Regions from separate parts of the Enterobacter sp. SCRI0065 genome, predicted to be linked through region 2. Evidence: predicted binding sites of a transcription regulator. Region 2 holds the regulator's gene; each other region holds the start of a gene.
What was found. The regulator sigma-54, encoded in region 2, starts transcription at its own class of promoters, with help from an activator protein. The targets are predictions, from matches to a motif close to GTTGGCACANNTTTCGCTNT.

Region 1 (5,053 bases), on a different contig from region 2:
CTGTGCGTGCTGGAGCTGCTCCTGGCTGAGACGTCGCTGATTATCCATCGGCGCCATTTCCAGCAGGATTAATCCATCAGGCAGTCTTTGCGCGGTGAGCGAAAGAATATGCGAACGCCCGTCGATTACCAGGGTGACTTCGTTATCGGTAAATCCCTGGCCCGCCAGCAGGCTTTCCTGCATCAAGGCAATGTTCAGAGAAAAATAGCTCAACAGTTCTGGTAACGGTGAACCGAACAACTTACGCGAACTTTGGGCGAGCAGCTGTTGCGCCGCAGGATTGGCGTAATGAACCGCCAGTTCGTCGTCGACCAGTAAGATACTGTTGATGAGGGAATTGAGGATCTGCCCAGCATCGGGCAGCGTGCCAGTTGCCATTAAGCAGTCTCCTGGAGTTGGCTGCACTACTTTAGTGCAGTATAGCGTTATCATCGCAAAAAGCGCGTGGGATCAGATTGTTGCTGGAGAAAAAAGCCCATCCGGAGATGGGCTGAAAGTTTCCACGGCAACAAAAACAGCTTTGGGTTCGCGCTAAAAGCGTCGCGCGAAACCCTTTAACTATTAAACGCTGTAGTACAGCTCAAACTCAACCGGGTGTGGCGTCATGCGAACACGGTCGTTTTCTTCAATACGCAGCGCGATGTAGGCATCGATAGCGTCGTCGGTGAACACGCCACCCGCCGTCAGGAATTCACGGTCAGCGTCCAGCGCGTTCAGTGCTTCTTCCAGAGAACCGGCAACCTGTGGGATCTCTTTCGCTTCTTCTGGAGGCAGATCGTACAGGTTTTTGTCCATCGCTTCGCCAGGGTGGATTTTGTTCTTGATGCCATCAAGACCCGCCATCAGCAGGGCCGCAAAGCACAGGTACGGGTTAGCCGCTGGATCCGGGAAGCGTACTTCGATACGACGTGCTTTCGGTGAAGACACCACTGGGATACGGATGGAAGCAGAGCGGTTACGCGCTGAATAAGCCAGCATAACTGGCGCTTCGTAGCCCGGGACCAAACGCTTGTAGGAGTTGGTCGTCGGGTTCGCCAGGGCGTTAATCGCTTTAGCGTGCTTGATAACGCCGCCAATGTAGAACAGTGCCTGCTCGGACAGACCAGCATATTTGTCACCAGAGAACAGGTTCACACCGTTCTTGGACAGGGACATGTGGCAGTGCATGCCGGAACCGTTGTCACCAAACATTGGTTTAGGCATGAAGGTGGCGGTCTTACCGAAACGGTGAGCAACGTTATGCACGACGTATTTGTAAATCTGAATTTCGTCCGCTTTCTTGGTCATGGTGTTAAAGCGGGTGGCGATTTCGTTCTGACCCGCGGTGGCCACTTCGTGGTGGTGCGCTTCAACTACCAGACCCATCTCTTCCATGATCAAACACATGGTAGAGCGGATGTCCTGAGAAGAGTCGACCGGAGGAACCGGGAAGTAACCGCCTTTCACGCCTGGACGGTGACCTTTGTTACCGCCTTCGTATTTGGTGGAGGAGTTCCAGGCACCCTCGATATCATCGATAGCAACGTGGGAACCGGAGATAGACGCACCAAAACGGATATCGTCAAACAGGAAGAACTCGGGTTCTGGCCCAAACAGCACGGTGTCTGCCAGACCAGTAGAACGCAGATATTCTTCAGCGCGTTTTGCGATAGAGCGCGGGTCGCGGTCGTAGCCCTGCAGCGTGCCTGGCTCGAGGATATCGCAACGGATGATCAGGGTAGACTCTTCGAAGAACGGGTCAATGAGCGCGGTAGAAGCATCTGGCATCAGAACCATGTCAGATTCGTTGATACCTTTCCAGCCACCAATCGAGGAGCCGTCAAACATTTTGCCTTCTTCAAAGAATTCGGCATTTACCTGGTGAGCAGGAATTGTGACGTGCTGTTCTTTGCCTTTGGTATCGGTGAAGCGCAGGTCAACAAACTTCACTTCGTGTTCGTTCAGCATCGTCAAAACGTGTTCAGCGGACATACTTAACTCTCCCGGATTGGTCATTGTCGTCGTGGTAACGAGGTCTTCAAATTCTAATATTCAGGCGTTGTTGCCATATTTTTTATAAAGCGAAATCTGTGCCAACTTTTAAATCACCCCAAAAAGGCGTTATCATGCATGTCATAGTGCAATTGAGCTGCACCACGATAGTCATCTTGCACCAGTATAGTGCTTCAACGCGATCGTTGAGCACCATCTTGGTGCAAATTTCGTTAAAGTGCACTTTTAATGCGGCGTGAAAGCGGTCACAAAGCAACTCTGCAATACTTGTTTGCGGAGGATGTTTGTGATCCTGTTTAGTCCTGCGCTTAATCCGTGTACAATAACGCGCTATTTCTAAAATGCCTGAGGCAAAGTTGTGATCGAAAATCTGCGTAATATCGCCATCATCGCGCACGTTGACCATGGTAAAACTACCTTGGTTGATAAGCTGCTGCAGCAATCCGGTACTTTCAGTAATGAACGTGCTGAAGCCACTGAACGCGTGATGGACTCCAACGATTTGGAGAAAGAGCGTGGGATTACCATCCTCGCTAAAAACACCGCTATCAAATGGAATGACTACCGTATCAACATCGTTGATACCCCAGGGCACGCCGACTTCGGTGGTGAAGTTGAACGTGTAATGTCCATGGTAGACTCCGTTCTGCTGGTCGTTGACGCAATGGATGGCCCAATGCCGCAGACGCGCTTCGTAACCAAAAAGGCATTTGCCCATGGTTTGAAGCCAATCGTGGTTATTAACAAAGTTGACCGTCCTGGCGCGCGTCCTGACTGGGTTGTGGATCAGGTCTTCGACCTGTTCGTTAACCTGGACGCAAGCGACGAACAGCTTGATTTCCCAATCATCTATGCATCTGCATTGATGGGTATCGCGGGCAACGAACACACTGACATGGCGGAAGATATGACCCCGCTGTATCAGGCGATTGTTGACCACGTTAAAGCACCAAGCGTTGACCTTGATGGTCCGTTCCAGATGCAGATCTCTCAGCTGGATTACAACAACTACGTTGGCGTAATCGGCATTGGTCGTATCAAGCGCGGTAAAGTGAAGCCTAACCAGCAGATCACTGTCATCGACAGCGAAGGTAAAACACGTAACGGTAAAGTCGGTAAAGTACTGACTCACCTCGGTCTGGAGCGTATTGAATCCACCGAAGCCGAAGCGGGCGATATCATTGCTATCACCGGTCTGGGCGAGCTGAACATCTCCGACACCCTTTGCGATCCGCAAAACGTCGAAGCGCTGCCAGCCCTGTCTGTTGATGAACCGACCGTAACCATGTTCTTCAACGTCAACACCTCTCCGTTCTGTGGCAAAGAAGGTAAATATGTTACCTCTCGTCAGATCCTTGACCGCCTGAACAAAGAGCTGGTGCACAACGTTGCGTTGCGCGTTGAAGAAACCGAAGATGCGGACGCGTTCCGTGTATCCGGTCGTGGCGAGCTGCACTTGTCTGTTCTTATCGAAAACATGCGTCGTGAAGGCTTCGAACTGGCTGTGTCCCGTCCGAAAGTTATCAACCGTATGATCGATGGTCGTCTGCAAGAGCCGTTCGAGAACGTGACTCTGGATATCGAAGAACAGCACCAGGGTTCTGTGATGCAGGCAATGGGCGAGCGTAAGGGCGATGTCAAAGACATGATCCCTGACGGCAAAGGCCGTATTCGTCTGGATTACCTGATCCCGGCACGTGGCCTGATCGGCTTCCGTACCGAGTTCATGACCATGACTTCCGGTACCGGTCTGCTGTACTCCACTTTCAGCCACTACGATGACGTTAAACCGGGTGAAATCGGCCAGCGCCAGAATGGCGTACTGATTTCTAACGGCCAGGGTAAAGCAGTCGCATTCGCACTGTTCAGCCTGCAGGATCGCGGTAAGCTGTTCCTGGGTCACGGTGCAGAAGTTTACGAAGGCCAGATCATCGGTATTCACAGTCGTTCTAACGACCTGACTGTAAACTGCCTGACCGGTAAGAAACTGACCAACATGCGTGCTTCCGGTACTGACGAAGCAACCACGCTGGTTCCAGCACAGAAAATGTCTCTTGAGCAGGCTCTGGAATTTATCGATGACGACGAACTGGTAGAAGTGACTCCTACCTCCGTACGTATCCGTAAACGTCACCTGACCGAGAACGACCGTAAACGTGCGGGCCGTGGCGGTTCTAAAGACTAATACGATACCTTTGTAAGGTGCGTAGTGCGAAAAGCCGCTGATATTCAGCGGCTTTTTTATTAAAACGAATAGCGTAACCCTAAGCGAATACGGTACTGCTCGCGGTTGTAATCATTCCACCGATCAAGCCACTGAAGCTCCATGTACGGCATCCAGTTGCGATCGATTTTATAGCTAAATTTGTTGGTGATTTCCCAATGATGGTCTTTGCCGTTTTTGCTGCGGTAATCATTCACCCGTTGGAAGAAGTGTGGTTCAAAGGTATAGGAAAACGCATCGGTTAATTTGAAGTTCCAGTAATTGGCAAACTCGTGGGTATCGTTTTTATCCATCTCACCGTTATAGTCCGGCGTATCGTAATTATTATGGTTATAGCGATAGCGAAACGTCAGATTAAACCAGTCGACAAATTTATAGTTGGTATCCAGATAAATCGCTCCACCGGATCCATCGCTGCTGTCGTTAATTAACCCACCAGGCTGGAAGGTCAATTTGTCGGTAGGTTTGAACAACGGATACCAGCCCTCGATTTCGTTATAGCTGTGTTTCAGCTCATCCCATTTTCCGACGTTATAGGCGTTGGTGAACATCAGCCCCGCGCCCATATCAAAGTTATATCCGGCGCGCAGGATAACTTCATGCAGTTCAGAGGCGGTGTTATAGGCCTCACGCGTTTCGACGTAGGCACCGGCAAATGCCGAGCATGAAACCGATGAAATCAGTAAGGCAGTGGCTATTTTTTTCATAATTCTTCCATGTGTCAGGTACAGAAGGGCCGCCCCTCCTGTAAACAGGAAGGGAATACCGGCCAGATTTATCGTTATAAAGTGACAGCTGACGCTTTATTTTCGCGGGTCATTTCAGTCATCGGTGTAG
Region 2 (5,053 bases):
TGCCAGCGCTTCGATTTCCTGCGGGCCTGTCGCCTCGACCTCAATCTGTCGGCCTTTGGCAGAATCCAGCATGAGTAGCGCAATGACGCTGTTGGCTTCCGCTTCTGTGCCTTCGTCGTTGCGCAGCAGTACTTCAGCATCAAATCCCTGCATCAGCTCGAACAGCTTCATGGCTGGGCGTGCATGCATGCCCAGCTTGTTGGTGATTTCAACGGTGTGTTTTACGGTCATGTTTTACGTTTTTCCAGCGTACGATGACGAGACTGAACGTTTTTACCGCGAGAGCGGAAGTAATCGGCCAGTTGTTCGGCAATGTACACCGAACGATGTTTACCACCGGTACAACCAATCGCTACGGTCAGGTAGCTGCGGTTGTTTGTTTCCAGCATAGGTAACCATAGCTCAAGGTAGCTTCGCGTCTGGTAGATAAAATTGTGAACTTCTGTGTGCCTGTCGAGGAAGGCCGCCACGGGTTTATCCAAACCGGTCATTGGACGCAGTTTGGGGTCCCAGTGTGGGTTCGGCAGGAAACGCACATCGAAAACATAATCCGCATCGATAGGAATGCCGTGTTTGAAACCAAATGATTCAAACACCATGGTCAGCTCGCGCTCGCGTTTACCCAGCAGACGAGTACGCAGCATTTCCGCCAGCTCATGGACGGACATCTCAGAGGTATCGACAATCAGATCGGCACGGGAACGCAGGGGTTCCAGCAGCGCGCTCTCTTCATCGATAGCGCTTTCCAGTGACAGATTTTTGTTGGAAAGCGGATGCAAACGACGGGTATCGCTGTAACGACGAATTAACGTGTTGCGGTCAGCATCGAGGAACAGCAGTTGAGGAGAGAAGTTCTCCGGCAGGCTGCTCATGGCCAGTTCAAAGATCTCCGGGGATTCCGGCATATTACGCACGTCGATGCTTACCGCGGCAGAAATTTGTCGGTCTGCCAGCGTCCGCGCCAGGTCAGGTAACAACACGACCGGGAGGTTATCGACGCAGTAAAAGCCCATATCTTCGAGCGCTCGTAGGGCAACGGACTTTCCCGAACCCGAACGACCGCTGACGATCATCAGCACCATGTTCCGTTTCTCCTCAGGACATCAGATGTGAAGGCTATCTCCTGGTTATGCATCATCCTGATTGCCTTCTGTCTCCGTGATAATTTGATACAGCTCCTCATCACTTTGAGCAGCACGCAGGCGACGGCAAATCGTTTTATCCGCCAGACGTTTGGCGACCAGTGAGAGTGTATGCAAATGCGTTTTGGTCTGGTCAGCGGGCACCAGCAAAGCAAACAGCAAATCGACAGGCTGATTATCAATCGCATCAAAGGCGATAGGCGTTTCCAGCTGCACGAAGACGCCTACGGCACGCAATGTGTCTTCTTCCAGTTTGCCATGCGGAATGGCAATACCATTGCCGATGCCGGTACTGCCCATTTTTTCTCGGGTCAGAATGGCTTCGAACACCACCTGAGGCGGCAGGCTCAACTGTTTTGCGGCCAGTTCACTGATGATCTCCAGAGCACGTTTTTTACTCTGGCAGTGAACGCCACTGCGGGTACATTCCTGGTTAAGGACAGTGCTCAATTGAAGAGCTGAATCGTTGTTCATCATAATTTCACCTAAGCGCTAACCGTACAAATGGCCTGTTGTGTTTGACAACAGGCCGTCCTGCACCCGTTAACTGCTCGGACAATTAGTGTTGTTTCAGTTTGTCTTTATGTTTATTAAGCTGTCGCGCAAGCTTGTCAATCAAGCCGTCGATAGCCGCGTACATGTCTTGCCCTTCCGCACTGGCATGGATTTCGCCCCCGTTTATGTGCAGGGTTGCGTCCGAGATATGAGTCACTTTCTCCACTTTCAACACAATGTAGACCTGATTGATCCTCTCGAAATACTGCTCAAGCTTGGCGAATTTCGTATTCAGAAAATCGCGTAACGCTTCAGTGATTTCGACATTGTGTCCTGTGATGTTGAGCTGCATAGTGTCTTCCTTATCGGTTGTGTCAAACCAGTTGTTTACGCTGGTTAGACGGCGGAATGGATAAAGACTCTCGATACTTCGCAACAGTACGACGTGCCACCATGATACCCTGATCGGACAGCAGGGTGGTTAACTTACTGTCACTCAGTGGTTTCGCGGGGTTTTCCGCGGCGATTAACTTCTTCACCAGTGCGCGAATGGCCGTCGACGAGGCTTCGCCTCCGCCTTCGGTACTCACGTGGCTGGAGAAGAAATACTTAAGCTCAAAAATACCACGCGGGCTATGCAGATACTTTTGCGTTGTCACGCGCGAAATGGTCGATTCATGCATCTCGACGGCCTGTGCGATATCTGCCAGCACCATCGGTTTCATAAACTCTTCGCCTTGCTCAAAAAAGCCTTGCTGCTGTTCCACAATACAGCGACTGACGCGCAGCAGCGTATCATTTCTGCTTTCGAGGCTTTTGATCAGCCATCGCGCTTCCTGAAGATTGCTACGAATATATTGATTGTCAGAGTCGTTGCGCACGCTGGTGCACATTGAGGCGTATTGCTGGTTTATTTGCAGGCGGGGAATGCTGTCTGAATTTAGCTCTACGGTCCAGTGACCGTTATATTTTCGCACCAGAACGTCAGGAATAACATATTCCGGTTCGCCGGTCTGGATCGATTGTCCCGGACGCGGATCGAGGGATTGAATCAGATTCACCGCCTCTTTCAGCACATCCTCTTTCAATCGCGTCACGCGCATGAGCGAACGGAAATCATGATTAGCCAACAGATCCAGATGATCGCTGATGATTAAGCGTGCCTCGTCGAGCCTTGGCGTCTCTTTCACAAATTGAGAAAGCTGGATCAGAAGACAGTCGCGCAGATCTTTTGCGGCGACGCCAACCGGATCGAAGCGCTGGATGCGTTTAAGCACGGCTTCGATCTCATCCATTTCGATTTCGTCATCGCCGATACTTTCGAGTATGTCATCCAATGAGACGGTCAAATAACCGGTGTCATCAACGGCGTCGACAATTGACGTGGCAATCGCACGATCGGTCTCGGAAAATGGCGTTAGCTCGACCTGCCACATCAGGTAATCCTGAAGCGACTGGGTAGTTTCACCCTGATAAACCGGTAATTCGTCATCCTGATAGTCGGCGCGAGTACCGGAAGGCGTGCCAGCGGTATAGATTTCGTCCCAGCTGGCATCTAACGGAAGCTCGTCCGGCATCTCTTTTTGCTCAAGCGCATCGGCCGTATCGAGCGTTTCGGTGTCCTGCTTTTCCTGGGTTTCTACCTCTTCATGAAGATCGGTTTGCTCCAGCAGCGGGTTACTGTCCAGCGCTTGCTGGAGTTCCTGCTGGAGTTCTAACGTGGACAATTGCAACAGACGGATCGCCTGTTGTAACTGAGGCGTCATCGCCAACTGCTGGCTGAGCCTTAATTGCAAACCTTGCTTCATGTTCAGAGCATTTTTCTCCGGTCCTGCGTGACTTAACCTCTACCCTATCAGAGTCTGAAGTCTTCCCCAAGGTACACGCGTTTCACATGCTCATCTTCGAGAATTTCTTGTGGCGTGCCGTGGGCGATTAAATGCCCCTGGCTGACAATATAAGCACGCTCACAGACCGCTAACGTTTCACGAACGTTGTGGTCGGTAATCAGTACGCCGAGACCGCTGTCGCGCAGATGCTCGATAATCCGTTTTATATCGATGACGGAGATTGGGTCAACGCCTGCAAACGGTTCATCCAGAAGGATAAATTTCGGGTTTGCTGCCAGCGCACGGGCAATTTCCACGCGGCGACGTTCGCCCCCTGAAAGTGCCTGACCCAGGTTGTCTCGCAGGTGCTCAATATGGAACTCTTCCATCAGCTGATTAGCACGATCCTGACGTTGTTCAGCCGTCAGATCGTCTCGGATCTGCAGCACAGCCATCAGGTTATCGTATACGCTCAGCCTACGGAAAATGGAGGCTTCCTGCGGAAGATAGCCAATACCACGGCGCGCGCGCGCGTGCAGCGGCAACAGACTGATATCTTCGTCATCAATAATAATGTTGCCCGCGTCGCGCGCGACTATCCCCACCACCATGTAAAAGGTAGTGGTTTTACCTGCACCGTTAGGACCCAGCAAGCCAACAATTTCACCGGAATTAACGGTCAGACTGACATCTTCCACGACGCGACGGCCTTTGTAGGCTTTAGCGAGGTTCTTTGCAGTTAATGTTGCCATAACGAATTAGTTACTCTTCTTCTGGGCGGGAGCCTGTGCTTTGCCTTTATCCTGCAACTGCGATGGCACCAGCACGGTGGTGACACGTCTACCTTTCTCGCTGAAAGCCTGCATTTTCTGCTCTTTCACCAGATAGGTAATCTTGTCGCCCGTGATGTTGCTGTCGAGCTGTTCCAGATAGGCGTTGCCGGTCAGGATCACAAGATCCTTCGCCAGTTCATAGTGCATATGCGAGGCATGGCCTTTGACTGGCTTGCCGTTGTCTTGCATCTGGTAGAAGGTTGCCGGATTACCAAAACCATCGATAATCTCTTTGCCTTGTTCGCCGCCTGGGCGGGTAACAACCACTTTGTCGGCGTTGATTTTGATCGTGCCCTGGGTCATCACCACGTTGCCCGTGAAGGTCACAACGTTACCCTGCATATCCAGCGACTGAGTGTCTGACTCGATATGGATAGGCTGTTCAGTATCGCCAGTCACAGCAAGTGCGGGTAGACTGGCGGCCAGCAGCGCGCTGGCGATGACAAAATTAAGGCTGAGTTTGTTTATTTTGAATTTCATATGAGGTTCTAACCTTTTCAATCAGCTCGGCGTTTTTGCTGCGTAAGTTCCCGCGCATTCTTAGACCGCTGGAATTAAATGTTGTGCCGTATAACGTCACCAGATCCTGCGATGTAACATCCTGGGTAATCAGGTTGATCTGGGCATTATCCGTAGTAATTTTGCGCAGTTGAGAATCTGCGGTCAGGGCGTTGACTTCGACATGCCCATACAGATAAAGCATACGGTCATTCGTCAATTTTGCTCTGTCAGATTTGATCGACCACGTCGGAAC
Region 3 (5,053 bases), on a different contig from region 2:
CACCGCCGGGGAAAAACAGCGGATCGATAACGTAGCTGTCGGTGGAAAAGGCCAGCCTGTCGCCTTGCGAGGTCAGTGTCGCCAGCTCGATGCGCGCCTGATCTTCCTGCTGCGCCAGCCACGGATTGGCGAAGGCTTCCATAAACAGCTCGCCGATCAGCGTTTGCATCGCCTGGCCGCCGCTGCCGTGCGCCATTTCAACCCTGTTCATGCTTCACACTCCTGATTGCGATACTGATACCATGCGGCGCAGGCCCCTTCGGAAGAGACCATCAGCGCGCCAAACGCGGTTTGCGGATTACAGGTCTTGCCGAATAACGGACAGTGATGCGGTTTGCATTTGCCGGTCAGTACCTCTCCGCAGCGGGCGCGTGGGTCATCGCACACCTGTTGTGGCTGCGGGCGAAAATGCGCTTCGGCGTCGAATTCGCGATACGCGGGCGTCAGATGCACGCCAGATTCGGCAATCAATCCCAGACCACGCCATTCGCTATCACCCTCGACGGCAAAAACGTCGGCGATAGCCTGCTGCGCTAACGCATTGCCCGCATCTGGCACAACGCGACGGTATTGATTCTCCACCGAGCTCAGGGCTGCTATTTTCTGCTCAACCAGCATGGTTACGCCTTGCAGTAGATCAAGAGGTTCGAAACCAGCGACCACTAATGGACGATGATACTCCGCCGTGATAAAGCCGTAGGCCTCGGTACCGATCACCATGCTGACGTGGCCCGGTGCCAGAAACGCATCAATGCCGTTATCGGGTTCTTCCAGCAGGCTGCGCAGCGTGGGGATGAGCGTAATGTGCTGACAGAAAAAGTAAAAGTTGCTGAGTTTGCGGGCTTTGGCCTGCTGTAGCGTGATGGCCGTCGCGGGCATGGTGGTTTCAAACCCAAGGCCAAAGAACACCACGTTGCGCGCCGGATTCTCTGCCGCCAGCCTGAGCGCATCCAGCGGTGAATAGACGATACGCACGTCCGCGCCGCGCGCTCTGGCCTGTAAAAGCGAGCCGTTTTTTCCTGGCACCCGCATCGCATCGCCAAAGGTGCAGAAAATGACGTCGGGCTGGCTGGCAATCTCAATACAATTGTCGATACGGCCCATCGGGAGGACGCACACCGGACAGCCCGGACCGTGGATAAACTCAATATTCTCCGGCAGCAGTTGGTCGAGGCCAAACTTGAAGATGGCGTGCGTGTGCCCGCCGCAGACTTCCATAATGCGCAGCGGGCGCGCGGCGGTGTAATCCAGCCGTTTCGCGCGCGTCTTGAGATGCTCAATCAGCTGCATCACCTGTTCCGGCGCGCGATATTCATCAACGTAGCGCATCAGTTATCGCTCCTCGCCGTACAGCAGCGCGCCCACGTCCGGCTCGACCTCAAACATGTTCTGTAGCGCAGCCAGCGTGTCGCGGGCTTCGTCCTCATCAATCATGCTCATCGCAAAGCCCACGTGGACCAATACCCACTGGCCGAGACGCGAGGCACCCGTGTCGTCCAGGCTCCCGACCAGCGTCAAATCGACGTCGCGCAGCACGCCACAGACTTCCACTTTGGCCTGATTGCCGTCGATGGAGTGAATTTGCCCTGGGACGCCTATGCACATCGTTCGTTCTCCAGCCAGCTCAGCCAGCTTTCCATGCCGTCACCTTTTGTGGCGGACACCAGCAGGATCTCAATATCCGGGTTCACTTCGCGAGCGTAGGCCAGGCATTTATCCACATCGAAATTCAAATACGGCAGCAGGTCGATTTTGTTGAGCAGCATCAGCGAGGCGGCGGCGAACATGTGTGGATATTTGAGCGGCTTGTCTTCGCCTTCGGTGACGGACAGCACGGCCACCTTATGGCGCTCGCCCAAATCGAAGCTTGCCGGACACACCAGATTGCCGACGTTTTCAATAAACAGGATGCCGTTATCGGCAAGCGGCAGTCGTGGTGCGGCGTCGGCAATCATCTGCGCATCCAAATGACAGCCCTTGCCGGTATTGACCTGAATGGCGGGCGTGCCGGTTTCGCGAATACGCGCCGCATCGTTGACCGTCTGCTGATCGCCTTCGATCACCGCGCAGGAAACGCTGCCGTTCAGGCGTTTTAGCGTCTCGGTCAGCAGGGTGGTTTTGCCGGAACCGGGGCTGGACACCAGGTTCAATACCAGCTGCTGGCGCGTGGCAAAACGCGCGCGGTTGCGGGCGGCGAGCTGGTTGTTTTTGTCCAGCACGTTGATTTCAACTTCCAGCATTTTGCGCTGGCTGATGCCCGGCGCATGCGTGCCCGCTTCGCCATGGCCGTAATGCAGGTCGCCCTCGGTTGAACGGAGCGGGGCAAACGTAACGCCGGTAATGGTCGCGGCCTGGCGTAATGCCGGAGAAAAAGGCGCAGAGCGAAACGCAGAGTGGGGGCGATGCTCGTCGCCTTCGATATACAGGTTGCCTTCGGCGCAACCGCAGGTGCTACACATGATTTACTCCTGGTCTATTTCGAGGCGCTGAATTTGCAAGCCGTCATCCGCCACGATGCGCAGGCCGAGGCTCTGGCACTGCGGGCAGCTTCTCACCTTTGATGACAGCAGCGTGACGTACTGCTGGCAGTGTTCACACCAGCACTCAGCCTGCTGTTCTTCTATATGCAGCTGGCAGCCTTCCGCCACCGTGTCGCGGCACACCAGCTCAAAGCAAAAGGTGAGGGCGCTGGTTTCGACGCAGGAAAATGCCCCAACTTTTAGCCACACGCCGGTCACGCGCTTTGCGTTGTGCTGCTTTGCCTGTTGCTCGATAAGTTCGAGCGCTCGCTGGCAGAGGGTGATTTCGTGCATGACGCCTCCTCAATGATTTGCCCCATTAATGCAATAACGATGCCAGCTTCATTTTGCTTAGGGCGTGACGGTGTCGGCGCTGACGACATGACACGTCGACACGCTGTCATTGACAGTGCCTGTATTGCTAAATCGCTTTTATATCAATGGGATAAAAGCTGGCACAAAACCTGCTTAACAGGCGCTATCTCCATTAACTGGATATTTAAGATGACTATTTGGGAAATAAGCGAAAAGGCGGATTACATTGCGCAGCGCCATCAATCACTGCAGGAGCAATGGCAGCATTACTGTAATTCACTGGTTCAGGGGATCACCCTGTCAAAAGCGCGTCTGCATCACGCCATGAGCTGCGCGGCACAAGAGGATTTGTGCTTCGTACTGTTTGGGCACTTTATGATTTACGTCACCCTTGCGGACACCTTCAACAGCCACACCATTGAGTACTACGTCGAGACGAAAGAAGGTGAAAGGCAGCTGATTGCCCAGGCACAGTTAATGGCTGACGGCATGGTTGACGGTCACGTCAGCAATCGCGATCGCCAGCAGGTGCTGGAACACTACCTGGAAAAAATCGCGCCGGTTTATCACAACCTCTATGCGGCGGTTGAGCACGATTTGCCGGTGGATTTGAAGGCGTTGGTGAGCGAAACGCGCGCCGTGTGATGTTTACGTGTCGAGAAGTGTCGATGCGGCACGTTTTTCGTCAAAAATGACTATGTCCTGAGGACTCCCCCGGTGAACCGTTTTGTAATTGCTGACTCGACGGTCTGCATTGGCTGTCATACCTGTGAAGCGGCGTGTTCGGAAACACACCGCCTGCACGGGCTACAGTCGATGCCGCGTTTGAAAGTCATGCGTAATGAGAAAGAGTCTGCCCCGCAGCTCTGCCACCATTGTGAAGATGCCCCCTGCGCGGGCGTTTGTCCTGTGAATGCCATCACCCGCATTGAAGGTGCGGTGCAGCTAAACGAAAGCCTGTGCGTGAGCTGCAAACTTTGCGGCATCGCCTGTCCGTTTGGTGCTATTGAGTTTTCTGGCAGCCGTTCACTGCATATTCCTGCGAATGCCAATTCGCCAAAAGCGCCTCCTGCACCACCGGCACCGGCGCGCGTCAGCACGCTGTTGGACTGGGTGCCGGGCATCCGTGCCGTGGCGGTGAAGTGCGATTTGTGCAGCTTCGATGAACAAGGCCCGGCCTGTGTGCGCACGTGTCCAACCAAGGCGCTGATCTTAGTGAATATCCGCGATATTGCTCGCAGCAGCAAACGCAAACGCGAGCTGACCGTGAATGCCGACTTTGGCGATCTTTCGCTGTTTCAGACGCAAAACGAGGGGGCGAAATGAACGCTGTCGCTTTGATTAACAGCGCCATAGCGTGCTTTACGATCGCGGCTGTTTTGGCACTTATTTTCGCATTTTCCAGGCCGCTAAGCGGCTGGATAGCCGGGCTGGGTGGCGCGGCGGGAAGTGTACTCACCGCGGTCGCGGGTTTTTCTACGCTAACCAGTGGGATCTCGGTTAATGCCGTGATACCGGTTGTGCACCACAGCATGGCGATTACGCCGCTCAATGCCATCTGGCTGATAACCTTTGGCCTATGTGGCCTGTTTATCAGTCTGTTCAATATCGACTGGCATCGTCACCCGCAGGCCAAAGCGAACGGTCTGCTGGTGAACCTGCTGATGGCGACGGCGGTTTGCACCGTGCTCGCCAGCAATTTAGGTGCGCTGGTGGTGATGGCCGAAATCATGGCGCTCTGCGGCGTGTTCCTCACGGGATGCACGCAGTCCGGTAAGCTGTGGTTCGCGCTGGGTCGGCTCGGCACGTTGCTGCTGGCGCTGGCCTGCTGGTTGACGTGGCAACGCTATGGCACGCTGGATCTGGCACTGATTAACGCTCGCTCGCAACTGCTGCCGTTGGGGGCGGATATCTGGCTGCTGGGCGTGGTTGGCTTCGGCCTGCTGGCGGGGATTATTCCTCTGCACGGCTGGGTGCCACAGGCGCATGCTAACGCCTCTGCACCTGCGGCCGCGCTGTTCTCAACCGTGGTGATGAAGGTTGGCCTGTTCGGTATCCTGATGCTCTCACTGATGGGCGGGCAGCCGCCGCTGTGGTGGGGCGTGGTGCTGCTGCTCGCCGGGATGGTCACGGCGTTCGTCGGTGGGCTGTATGCACTGATGGAGCACAACATTCAGCGTCTGCTGGCGTACCACACCCTGGAAAACATCGGCATTATT
Region 4 (5,053 bases), on a different contig from region 2:
AAGCGGGATTTTTCAGGAAGGAAGCAAAATCAGCCCAGCTGGTATACGGCCTTAACTCACTGTTGCCGCTCAACTCGTAAAATTGCTCACGCGCCTGATTCAGGGTCGGCATGAGCGTATCGCGTCCACGCGCTAAGTTGAGCGCACCTAAATCCAGCGGCAAGCCGACAAGATTATTACGCAGGGCATCCGTAATAAATTCATCGATTTCGTTGCCAACCTGCCGGGTCATCCCGCGTACAATCGCACCAATGGCCTGCTCATCAGAGATGGTTTCCCCATTTAGCTGATTAAAGGCTAGCGGATTAAGGAACGCCTCAATAAGACCAATATCATCATCCTGCATCTCTGCATCGGTTCGCGCGACGGTTTCCGTCAGCATCGAGTGGCCAAAACGGTAAACCACATGCGCGAATTCTGCGAAAATCGCGGGATTGATGTCGGCACTGTTAGAGAAAACAAACGGATCGACAGCGGGCTGAACGGTGCGGGCAAACTCTTCAAAAACAAGATGCTGATATTCCATTTCGGTGGCGAAGCGCCCCGCCTGGAATAAATATTCACCGTTCCACTGCAAGGTGCTGGTATCGGCCGGTATTTCCGTAATTTGATGATTTGGCATCAGCCATTCGTTGATCAGGCTAATGTCGTGACTGTCGAGAATGGTGGTTTTGTACTGCTCCACCAGCCGGTTGTGCTCGCTATGGAAGACCGAGTGAACGGCGGTAAGACCGATGTTTTCGTTGCCTCGCCCGTCACCGGTAATAAAGTGCCTGTCGAGCAGTTCATCGTCATATGTCCCGGTAGCCGGCGTGCCGCCAATGGCACTGTCGGCATCGGCTACCAGGCCCGCTTTCGGCACGGCGCTATGGGCGATATCATCCAGGAAGGCATGCCCGGTGCGTACTGTATCGGACGGCAAAACATCGCCGTTCGCTTCAACCAGTCCGTGCGCGGTCACGATTTGCACCTTACCGCTATCGCTGAGAATCAGGTTTCCGTAACGGTCGGTTGCCAGCAGAGGAACATTGAAAACATCCTGATTTGTCAGCTTAATGCCGAGCAGCGTTTCCGCCTGATGCTTAACATCAGACCAGGTTGCCAGTCCACCGTTTGCGCCTTCTAATAAATGCCCTGTCGGCTCGGGTTTGCCATCGACCATCACGTATTCACGAATGAAAATCTGGTGTGATGGATGCGAAGTGTAGGTCTGATTCTGATCGATAAACGGAGTCGTCGTATTTTTGGTGTCATGAGCGGCGTTAACTTCAGCACGAGTCAGGAGCATAAAGTTAGTCGGCGATCCTTCAACATATAATGGGTCATCGGGTTGCAGCGGGATAAATACAATTCCGTTTCCCGCCTTTGGAATAAGATCCAGACCATGGTCAAAGAATTGGCCAAAGAACGTCATCCAGCCATTAAACGCCGGGGATAACCCAACGTCAGGGGACAGGTTCGGAATGGACAAACTGCCGTTATCCGAAATAGTTCCTCCGCCTGGGGCATCCAGCAGCGAGTCGTGTGCTTCTTGCGCTGCGGGGTTAGATGCCGTTTGGTCCGAAATTAAATTACTGATGATTCGCGGGTCGGCGTCGACCACCATCTGATTAGGATTTAAATCGAGGTATTTCGCTAATGCCTGCAAATTATTCAGATCAAGTGCAATTAACCGTGGCATGGTTTGATCGGCTGAGCCATACAACTCCTGACCCGGCAACAAATTATTCCATGAACCATCGACAGTGCGTAGCCCGTAGGGTAATAGCGGGCTGGAGACCAGGTCTCGCAGCAGCTCTCCATTAATGGAACCATCCGGGTTTGTTGCGGCTTCAGATATTTTTATCTGTTGCAAAATAAACGCGAGATCGTGCAACGTGACGGTAAAGTCATATTGTGTGGCCATAAATAATTACCTCTTCTCGAATAAGCTATCCCCACTCTTTTTACCGCGAATGATAAATGCTGAAAAAGAATGATCCTCACCAGAAAACGCTGAATGCAATGATAGTAATAAGCTCCTTTTCGTTAATTAAGGACAACGTCTCACCCTGAAACTAAAGTCAGCTGGATAGATCTATAGACGAGTTTATTTACCGCCCAGATTACGCTAAATAAAAGAACACCAATGTTTAGCCAAACTTAACTAGTAATGTATTTTTACCCTTGGTTACGTTTGCACTATGTCATAACTATGCGGCGTGGTTATCTTCCTGACATCATACTTTATAATGAAACACGTTTATTCTGGCCTAGGCTTATCAACACAATAACAACATACTTTAAATGGTCTTTGCTGGTGCAATAAAACGTAAATCGTGACCGTTGCACACATTAGGTGCTTTGTTGTTAACGAGATGTGATCCCCGCTGTAATTTCAGTTCACCGTCCCAGGCGGCTTAAAACGCCGCTCTATACTGAAATATGTCAAAACCCGTACCGTGGGTTAACCACTCTGGCAACCATTTTGCTTAATGTTCCTGCCTGTAAAAGAGAAAAGGAATCCTCGCCGTTATCAGCGGGATAATGTCAGGTTGTTTTTCGTTTAGTGCATTTTGTTCTCGCATTTGCTTTTGGATTGAGTGCGCCGTCAGGCGTTCGGCTTCACACCGTGGTGCAACACACTCTTTACTAAGGAAAATAATAATGTCGCTGAAATTTATCAAAAGTCCTCTTTCTCTGGTGTTAGCGGGTTGCCTGGTGACGGCTTTTTCCGCTCAGGCGGATATCGTCATTGGCGTGGCAGGACCGTTCACCGGGCCGAATGCCACCTATGGCGATCAATACTGGCATGGTGCAACGCAGGCAGCGGAAGATATTAATGCCGCAGGCGGAATTAACGGCGAAAAGATAAAGCTGGTCCAGGGCGATGACGCTTGTGAACCAAAACAAGCCGTCTCCGTCGCAAACCGTTTGGTTGATCAAGATAAAGTCAAAGCCGTGGTCGGGCATTTCTGCTCTTCTTCAACGATGCCAGCCTCTGAGGTTTACAACGACGCGGGCGTGCTTGCCATTACCCCAGGATCAACCAATCCGCTGATTACCGAACGCGGCATGAGCGATATGTTCCGCATGTGCGGACGTGACGACCAGCAGGGGAAAGTCGCCAGTGATTTCATCATTGATAAGCTTAAGGCTAAACGTGTGGCCATCATTCACGATAAGGACACCTACGGTCAGGGACTCGCCGATGCAACCAAAGCAGCACTGGCGAAACGCGGCGTAAACGATGTGCTGTACGAGGGTCTGTCGCGAGGTGAAAAAGACTTTAATGCGCTGGTCACCAAAATTGGCGCGCAAAAACCGGACGTGGTGTTCTTTGGTGGCTGCCATCCTGAAGCCGGACCGCTGGTTCGCCAGATGCGCGAGCAAGGCGTGCAGGCCAAATTCTTCTCCGGCGACTGTATCGTCAATGAAGAGATGGTCACCGCCGCGGGTGGCCCGAAATACACCAACGGGATTTACATGACGTTTGGTAAAGATCCGCGTCTGATTCCCGATGGCAAAGCCGTCATCGAAAAATTCCGCGCCGGTAAATTTGAACCTGAAGGCTACACCCTCTATTCCTACGCCTCTGTGCAGGCAATCGCGGCGGCATTTAAAGCGACCGGCGGGACGGATTCAGCCAAAGCCAGCGCCTGGTTAAAAGCCAATCCGGTGGAAACGGTGATGGGCAAAAAATCCTGGGATGATAAAGGCGACCTGAAAGTCTCGGACTATGTGGTTTATCAGTGGGATGACAAAGGCAAATATCAGGAAGTGCAGTAACGGGACGGCGTTACGCTCAATCTCGACTAACGCGATAAACACCTCAGGCTGCATGTGAATCGACATGCAGCCTGAGGTATGACGGGTACATAACAAGAGCGCGCGAAGATGAGTACATTCTTTCTGCAACAGCTTATCAATGGTTTAACGCTGGGTTCAGTCTACGGGTTGATCGCCATCGGTTACACCATGGTGTATGGCATTATTGGCATGATAAATTTCGCTCATGGCGAAGTGTATATGATCTCTGCTTATCTCAGTGCCATCGGTCTGGCGTTACTTTCTTTCTTCGGTCTGCACTCTTTTCCTTTACTGATCCTCGGCACGCTGGTGTTCACCATTATCGTAACCGGGGTGTACGGTTGGACGATTGAGCGTATCGCCTATAAACCGTTACGAAACTCGACGCGATTAGCCCCGCTTATCTCCGCCATCGGCATGTCGTTAATTTTGCAAAACTACGCGCAAATCAGCCAGGGTCCACGCCAGCAAGGCGTGCCAACGATGCTTGACGGCGTACTTCGTTTTCATATTGGCGAAGGTTTTGTGCAGGTGACCTATACCAAGGTGTTTATTTTGATCGCCTCATTTGCCGGCATGCTGCTGCTGACGTGGATAATCAGCCGCACTCGTCTGGGACGGATGTGTCGCGCGGTACAGCAAGACCGGAAAATGGCGTCAATCCTCGGGATTAACACCGACAGGATTATCTCGCTGGTATTCGTGATTGGCGCAGCTATGGCCGGTCTCGCGGGCGTATTAATTACCATGAACTACGGCACCTTTGATTTCTACGTAGGCTTTGTCATTGGCATTAAAGCCTTCACCGCCGCCGTACTTGGCGGTATTGGCTCACTGCCCGGCGCGATGCTAGGGGGATTAATCCTCGGTATTGCGGAAGCGCAATTTTCAGGGATGGTGAACTCCGATTACAAAGACGTGTTCTCGTTTGGATTACTGGTGGTGATCCTCATTTTCCGTCCTCAGGGACTGCTTGGCCGCCCTGTTGTTGCCAAAGTGTGAGGAGTGAATATGACGACACTTACGGATTCACACGAAGGTTTCTCTTTGAAACGCTGCATTCTGGATGCCCTTTTTGCCGGTATGGTCGCGTTAATTATTTTTGGCCCGATCGTGGGTGTGGTGCTGGATGGTTACAGTTTTAACTTCGACGGGCACCGATTAGCCTGGATAGTGGCGGCCGTTATGATCGGGCGTTTTTTACTGACGGCCTTTCTGACAACCGCCATCGGTACTCGTTTCTTATCGCGCTTCGACGCACAAC

Region 1: a site for sigma-54 is predicted at 2,058-2,077, ahead of glnA (glutamate--ammonia ligase). Genes of this name have one in related genera too.
Region 3: a site for sigma-54 is predicted at 2,841-2,860, ahead of hypA (hydrogenase maturation nickel metallochaperone HypA). Genes of this name have one in related genera too.
Region 4: a site for sigma-54 is predicted at 2,455-2,474, ahead of AC6EMZ_RS09055 (branched-chain amino acid ABC transporter substrate-binding protein). Genes of this name have one in related genera too.

Annotation. Positions count from the first base shown of each region.
Region 1 is NZ_JCBAJB010000011.1:93,778-98,830, reverse strand. Features, by position in the region: gene glnL (nitrogen regulation protein NR(II)) at 1-378, opposite strand, end outside; gene glnA (glutamate--ammonia ligase) at 562-1,971, opposite strand; gene typA (ribosome-dependent GTPase TypA) at 2,351-4,177, shown strand; gene ompL (porin OmpL) at 4,237-4,923, opposite strand; gene AC6EMZ_RS20950 (MFS transporter) at 4,998-5,053, opposite strand, start outside.
Region 2 is NZ_JCBAJB010000003.1:426,303-431,355, reverse strand. Features, by position in the region: gene npr (PTS phosphocarrier protein NPr) at 1-231, opposite strand, end outside; gene rapZ (RNase adapter RapZ) at 228-1,082, opposite strand; gene ptsN (PTS IIA-like nitrogen regulatory protein PtsN) at 1,128-1,619, opposite strand; gene hpf (ribosome hibernation promoting factor) at 1,702-1,989, opposite strand; gene rpoN (RNA polymerase factor sigma-54) at 2,012-3,445, opposite strand; gene lptB (LPS export ABC transporter ATP-binding protein) at 3,493-4,218, opposite strand; gene lptA (lipopolysaccharide ABC transporter substrate-binding protein LptA) at 4,225-4,779, opposite strand; gene lptC (LPS export ABC transporter periplasmic protein LptC) at 4,748-5,053, opposite strand, start outside.
Region 3 is NZ_JCBAJB010000007.1:114,698-119,750, reverse strand. Features, by position in the region: gene hypE (hydrogenase expression/formation protein HypE) at 1-211, opposite strand, end outside; gene hypD (hydrogenase formation protein HypD) at 208-1,329, opposite strand; gene AC6EMZ_RS17750 (HypC/HybG/HupF family hydrogenase formation chaperone) at 1,333-1,605, opposite strand; gene hypB (hydrogenase nickel incorporation protein HypB) at 1,596-2,459, opposite strand; gene hypA (hydrogenase maturation nickel metallochaperone HypA) at 2,463-2,813, opposite strand; gene hycA (formate hydrogenlyase regulator HycA) at 3,024-3,479, shown strand; gene AC6EMZ_RS17730 (4Fe-4S dicluster domain-containing protein) at 3,552-4,160, shown strand; gene hycC (formate hydrogenlyase subunit 3) at 4,157-5,053, shown strand, end outside.
Region 4 is NZ_JCBAJB010000002.1:667,632-672,684, reverse strand. Features, by position in the region: gene AC6EMZ_RS09060 (peroxidase family protein) at 1-1,906, opposite strand, end outside; gene AC6EMZ_RS09055 (branched-chain amino acid ABC transporter substrate-binding protein) at 2,647-3,768, shown strand; gene AC6EMZ_RS09050 (ABC transporter permease subunit) at 3,877-4,791, shown strand; gene livM (high-affinity branched-chain amino acid ABC transporter permease LivM) at 4,801-5,053, shown strand, end outside.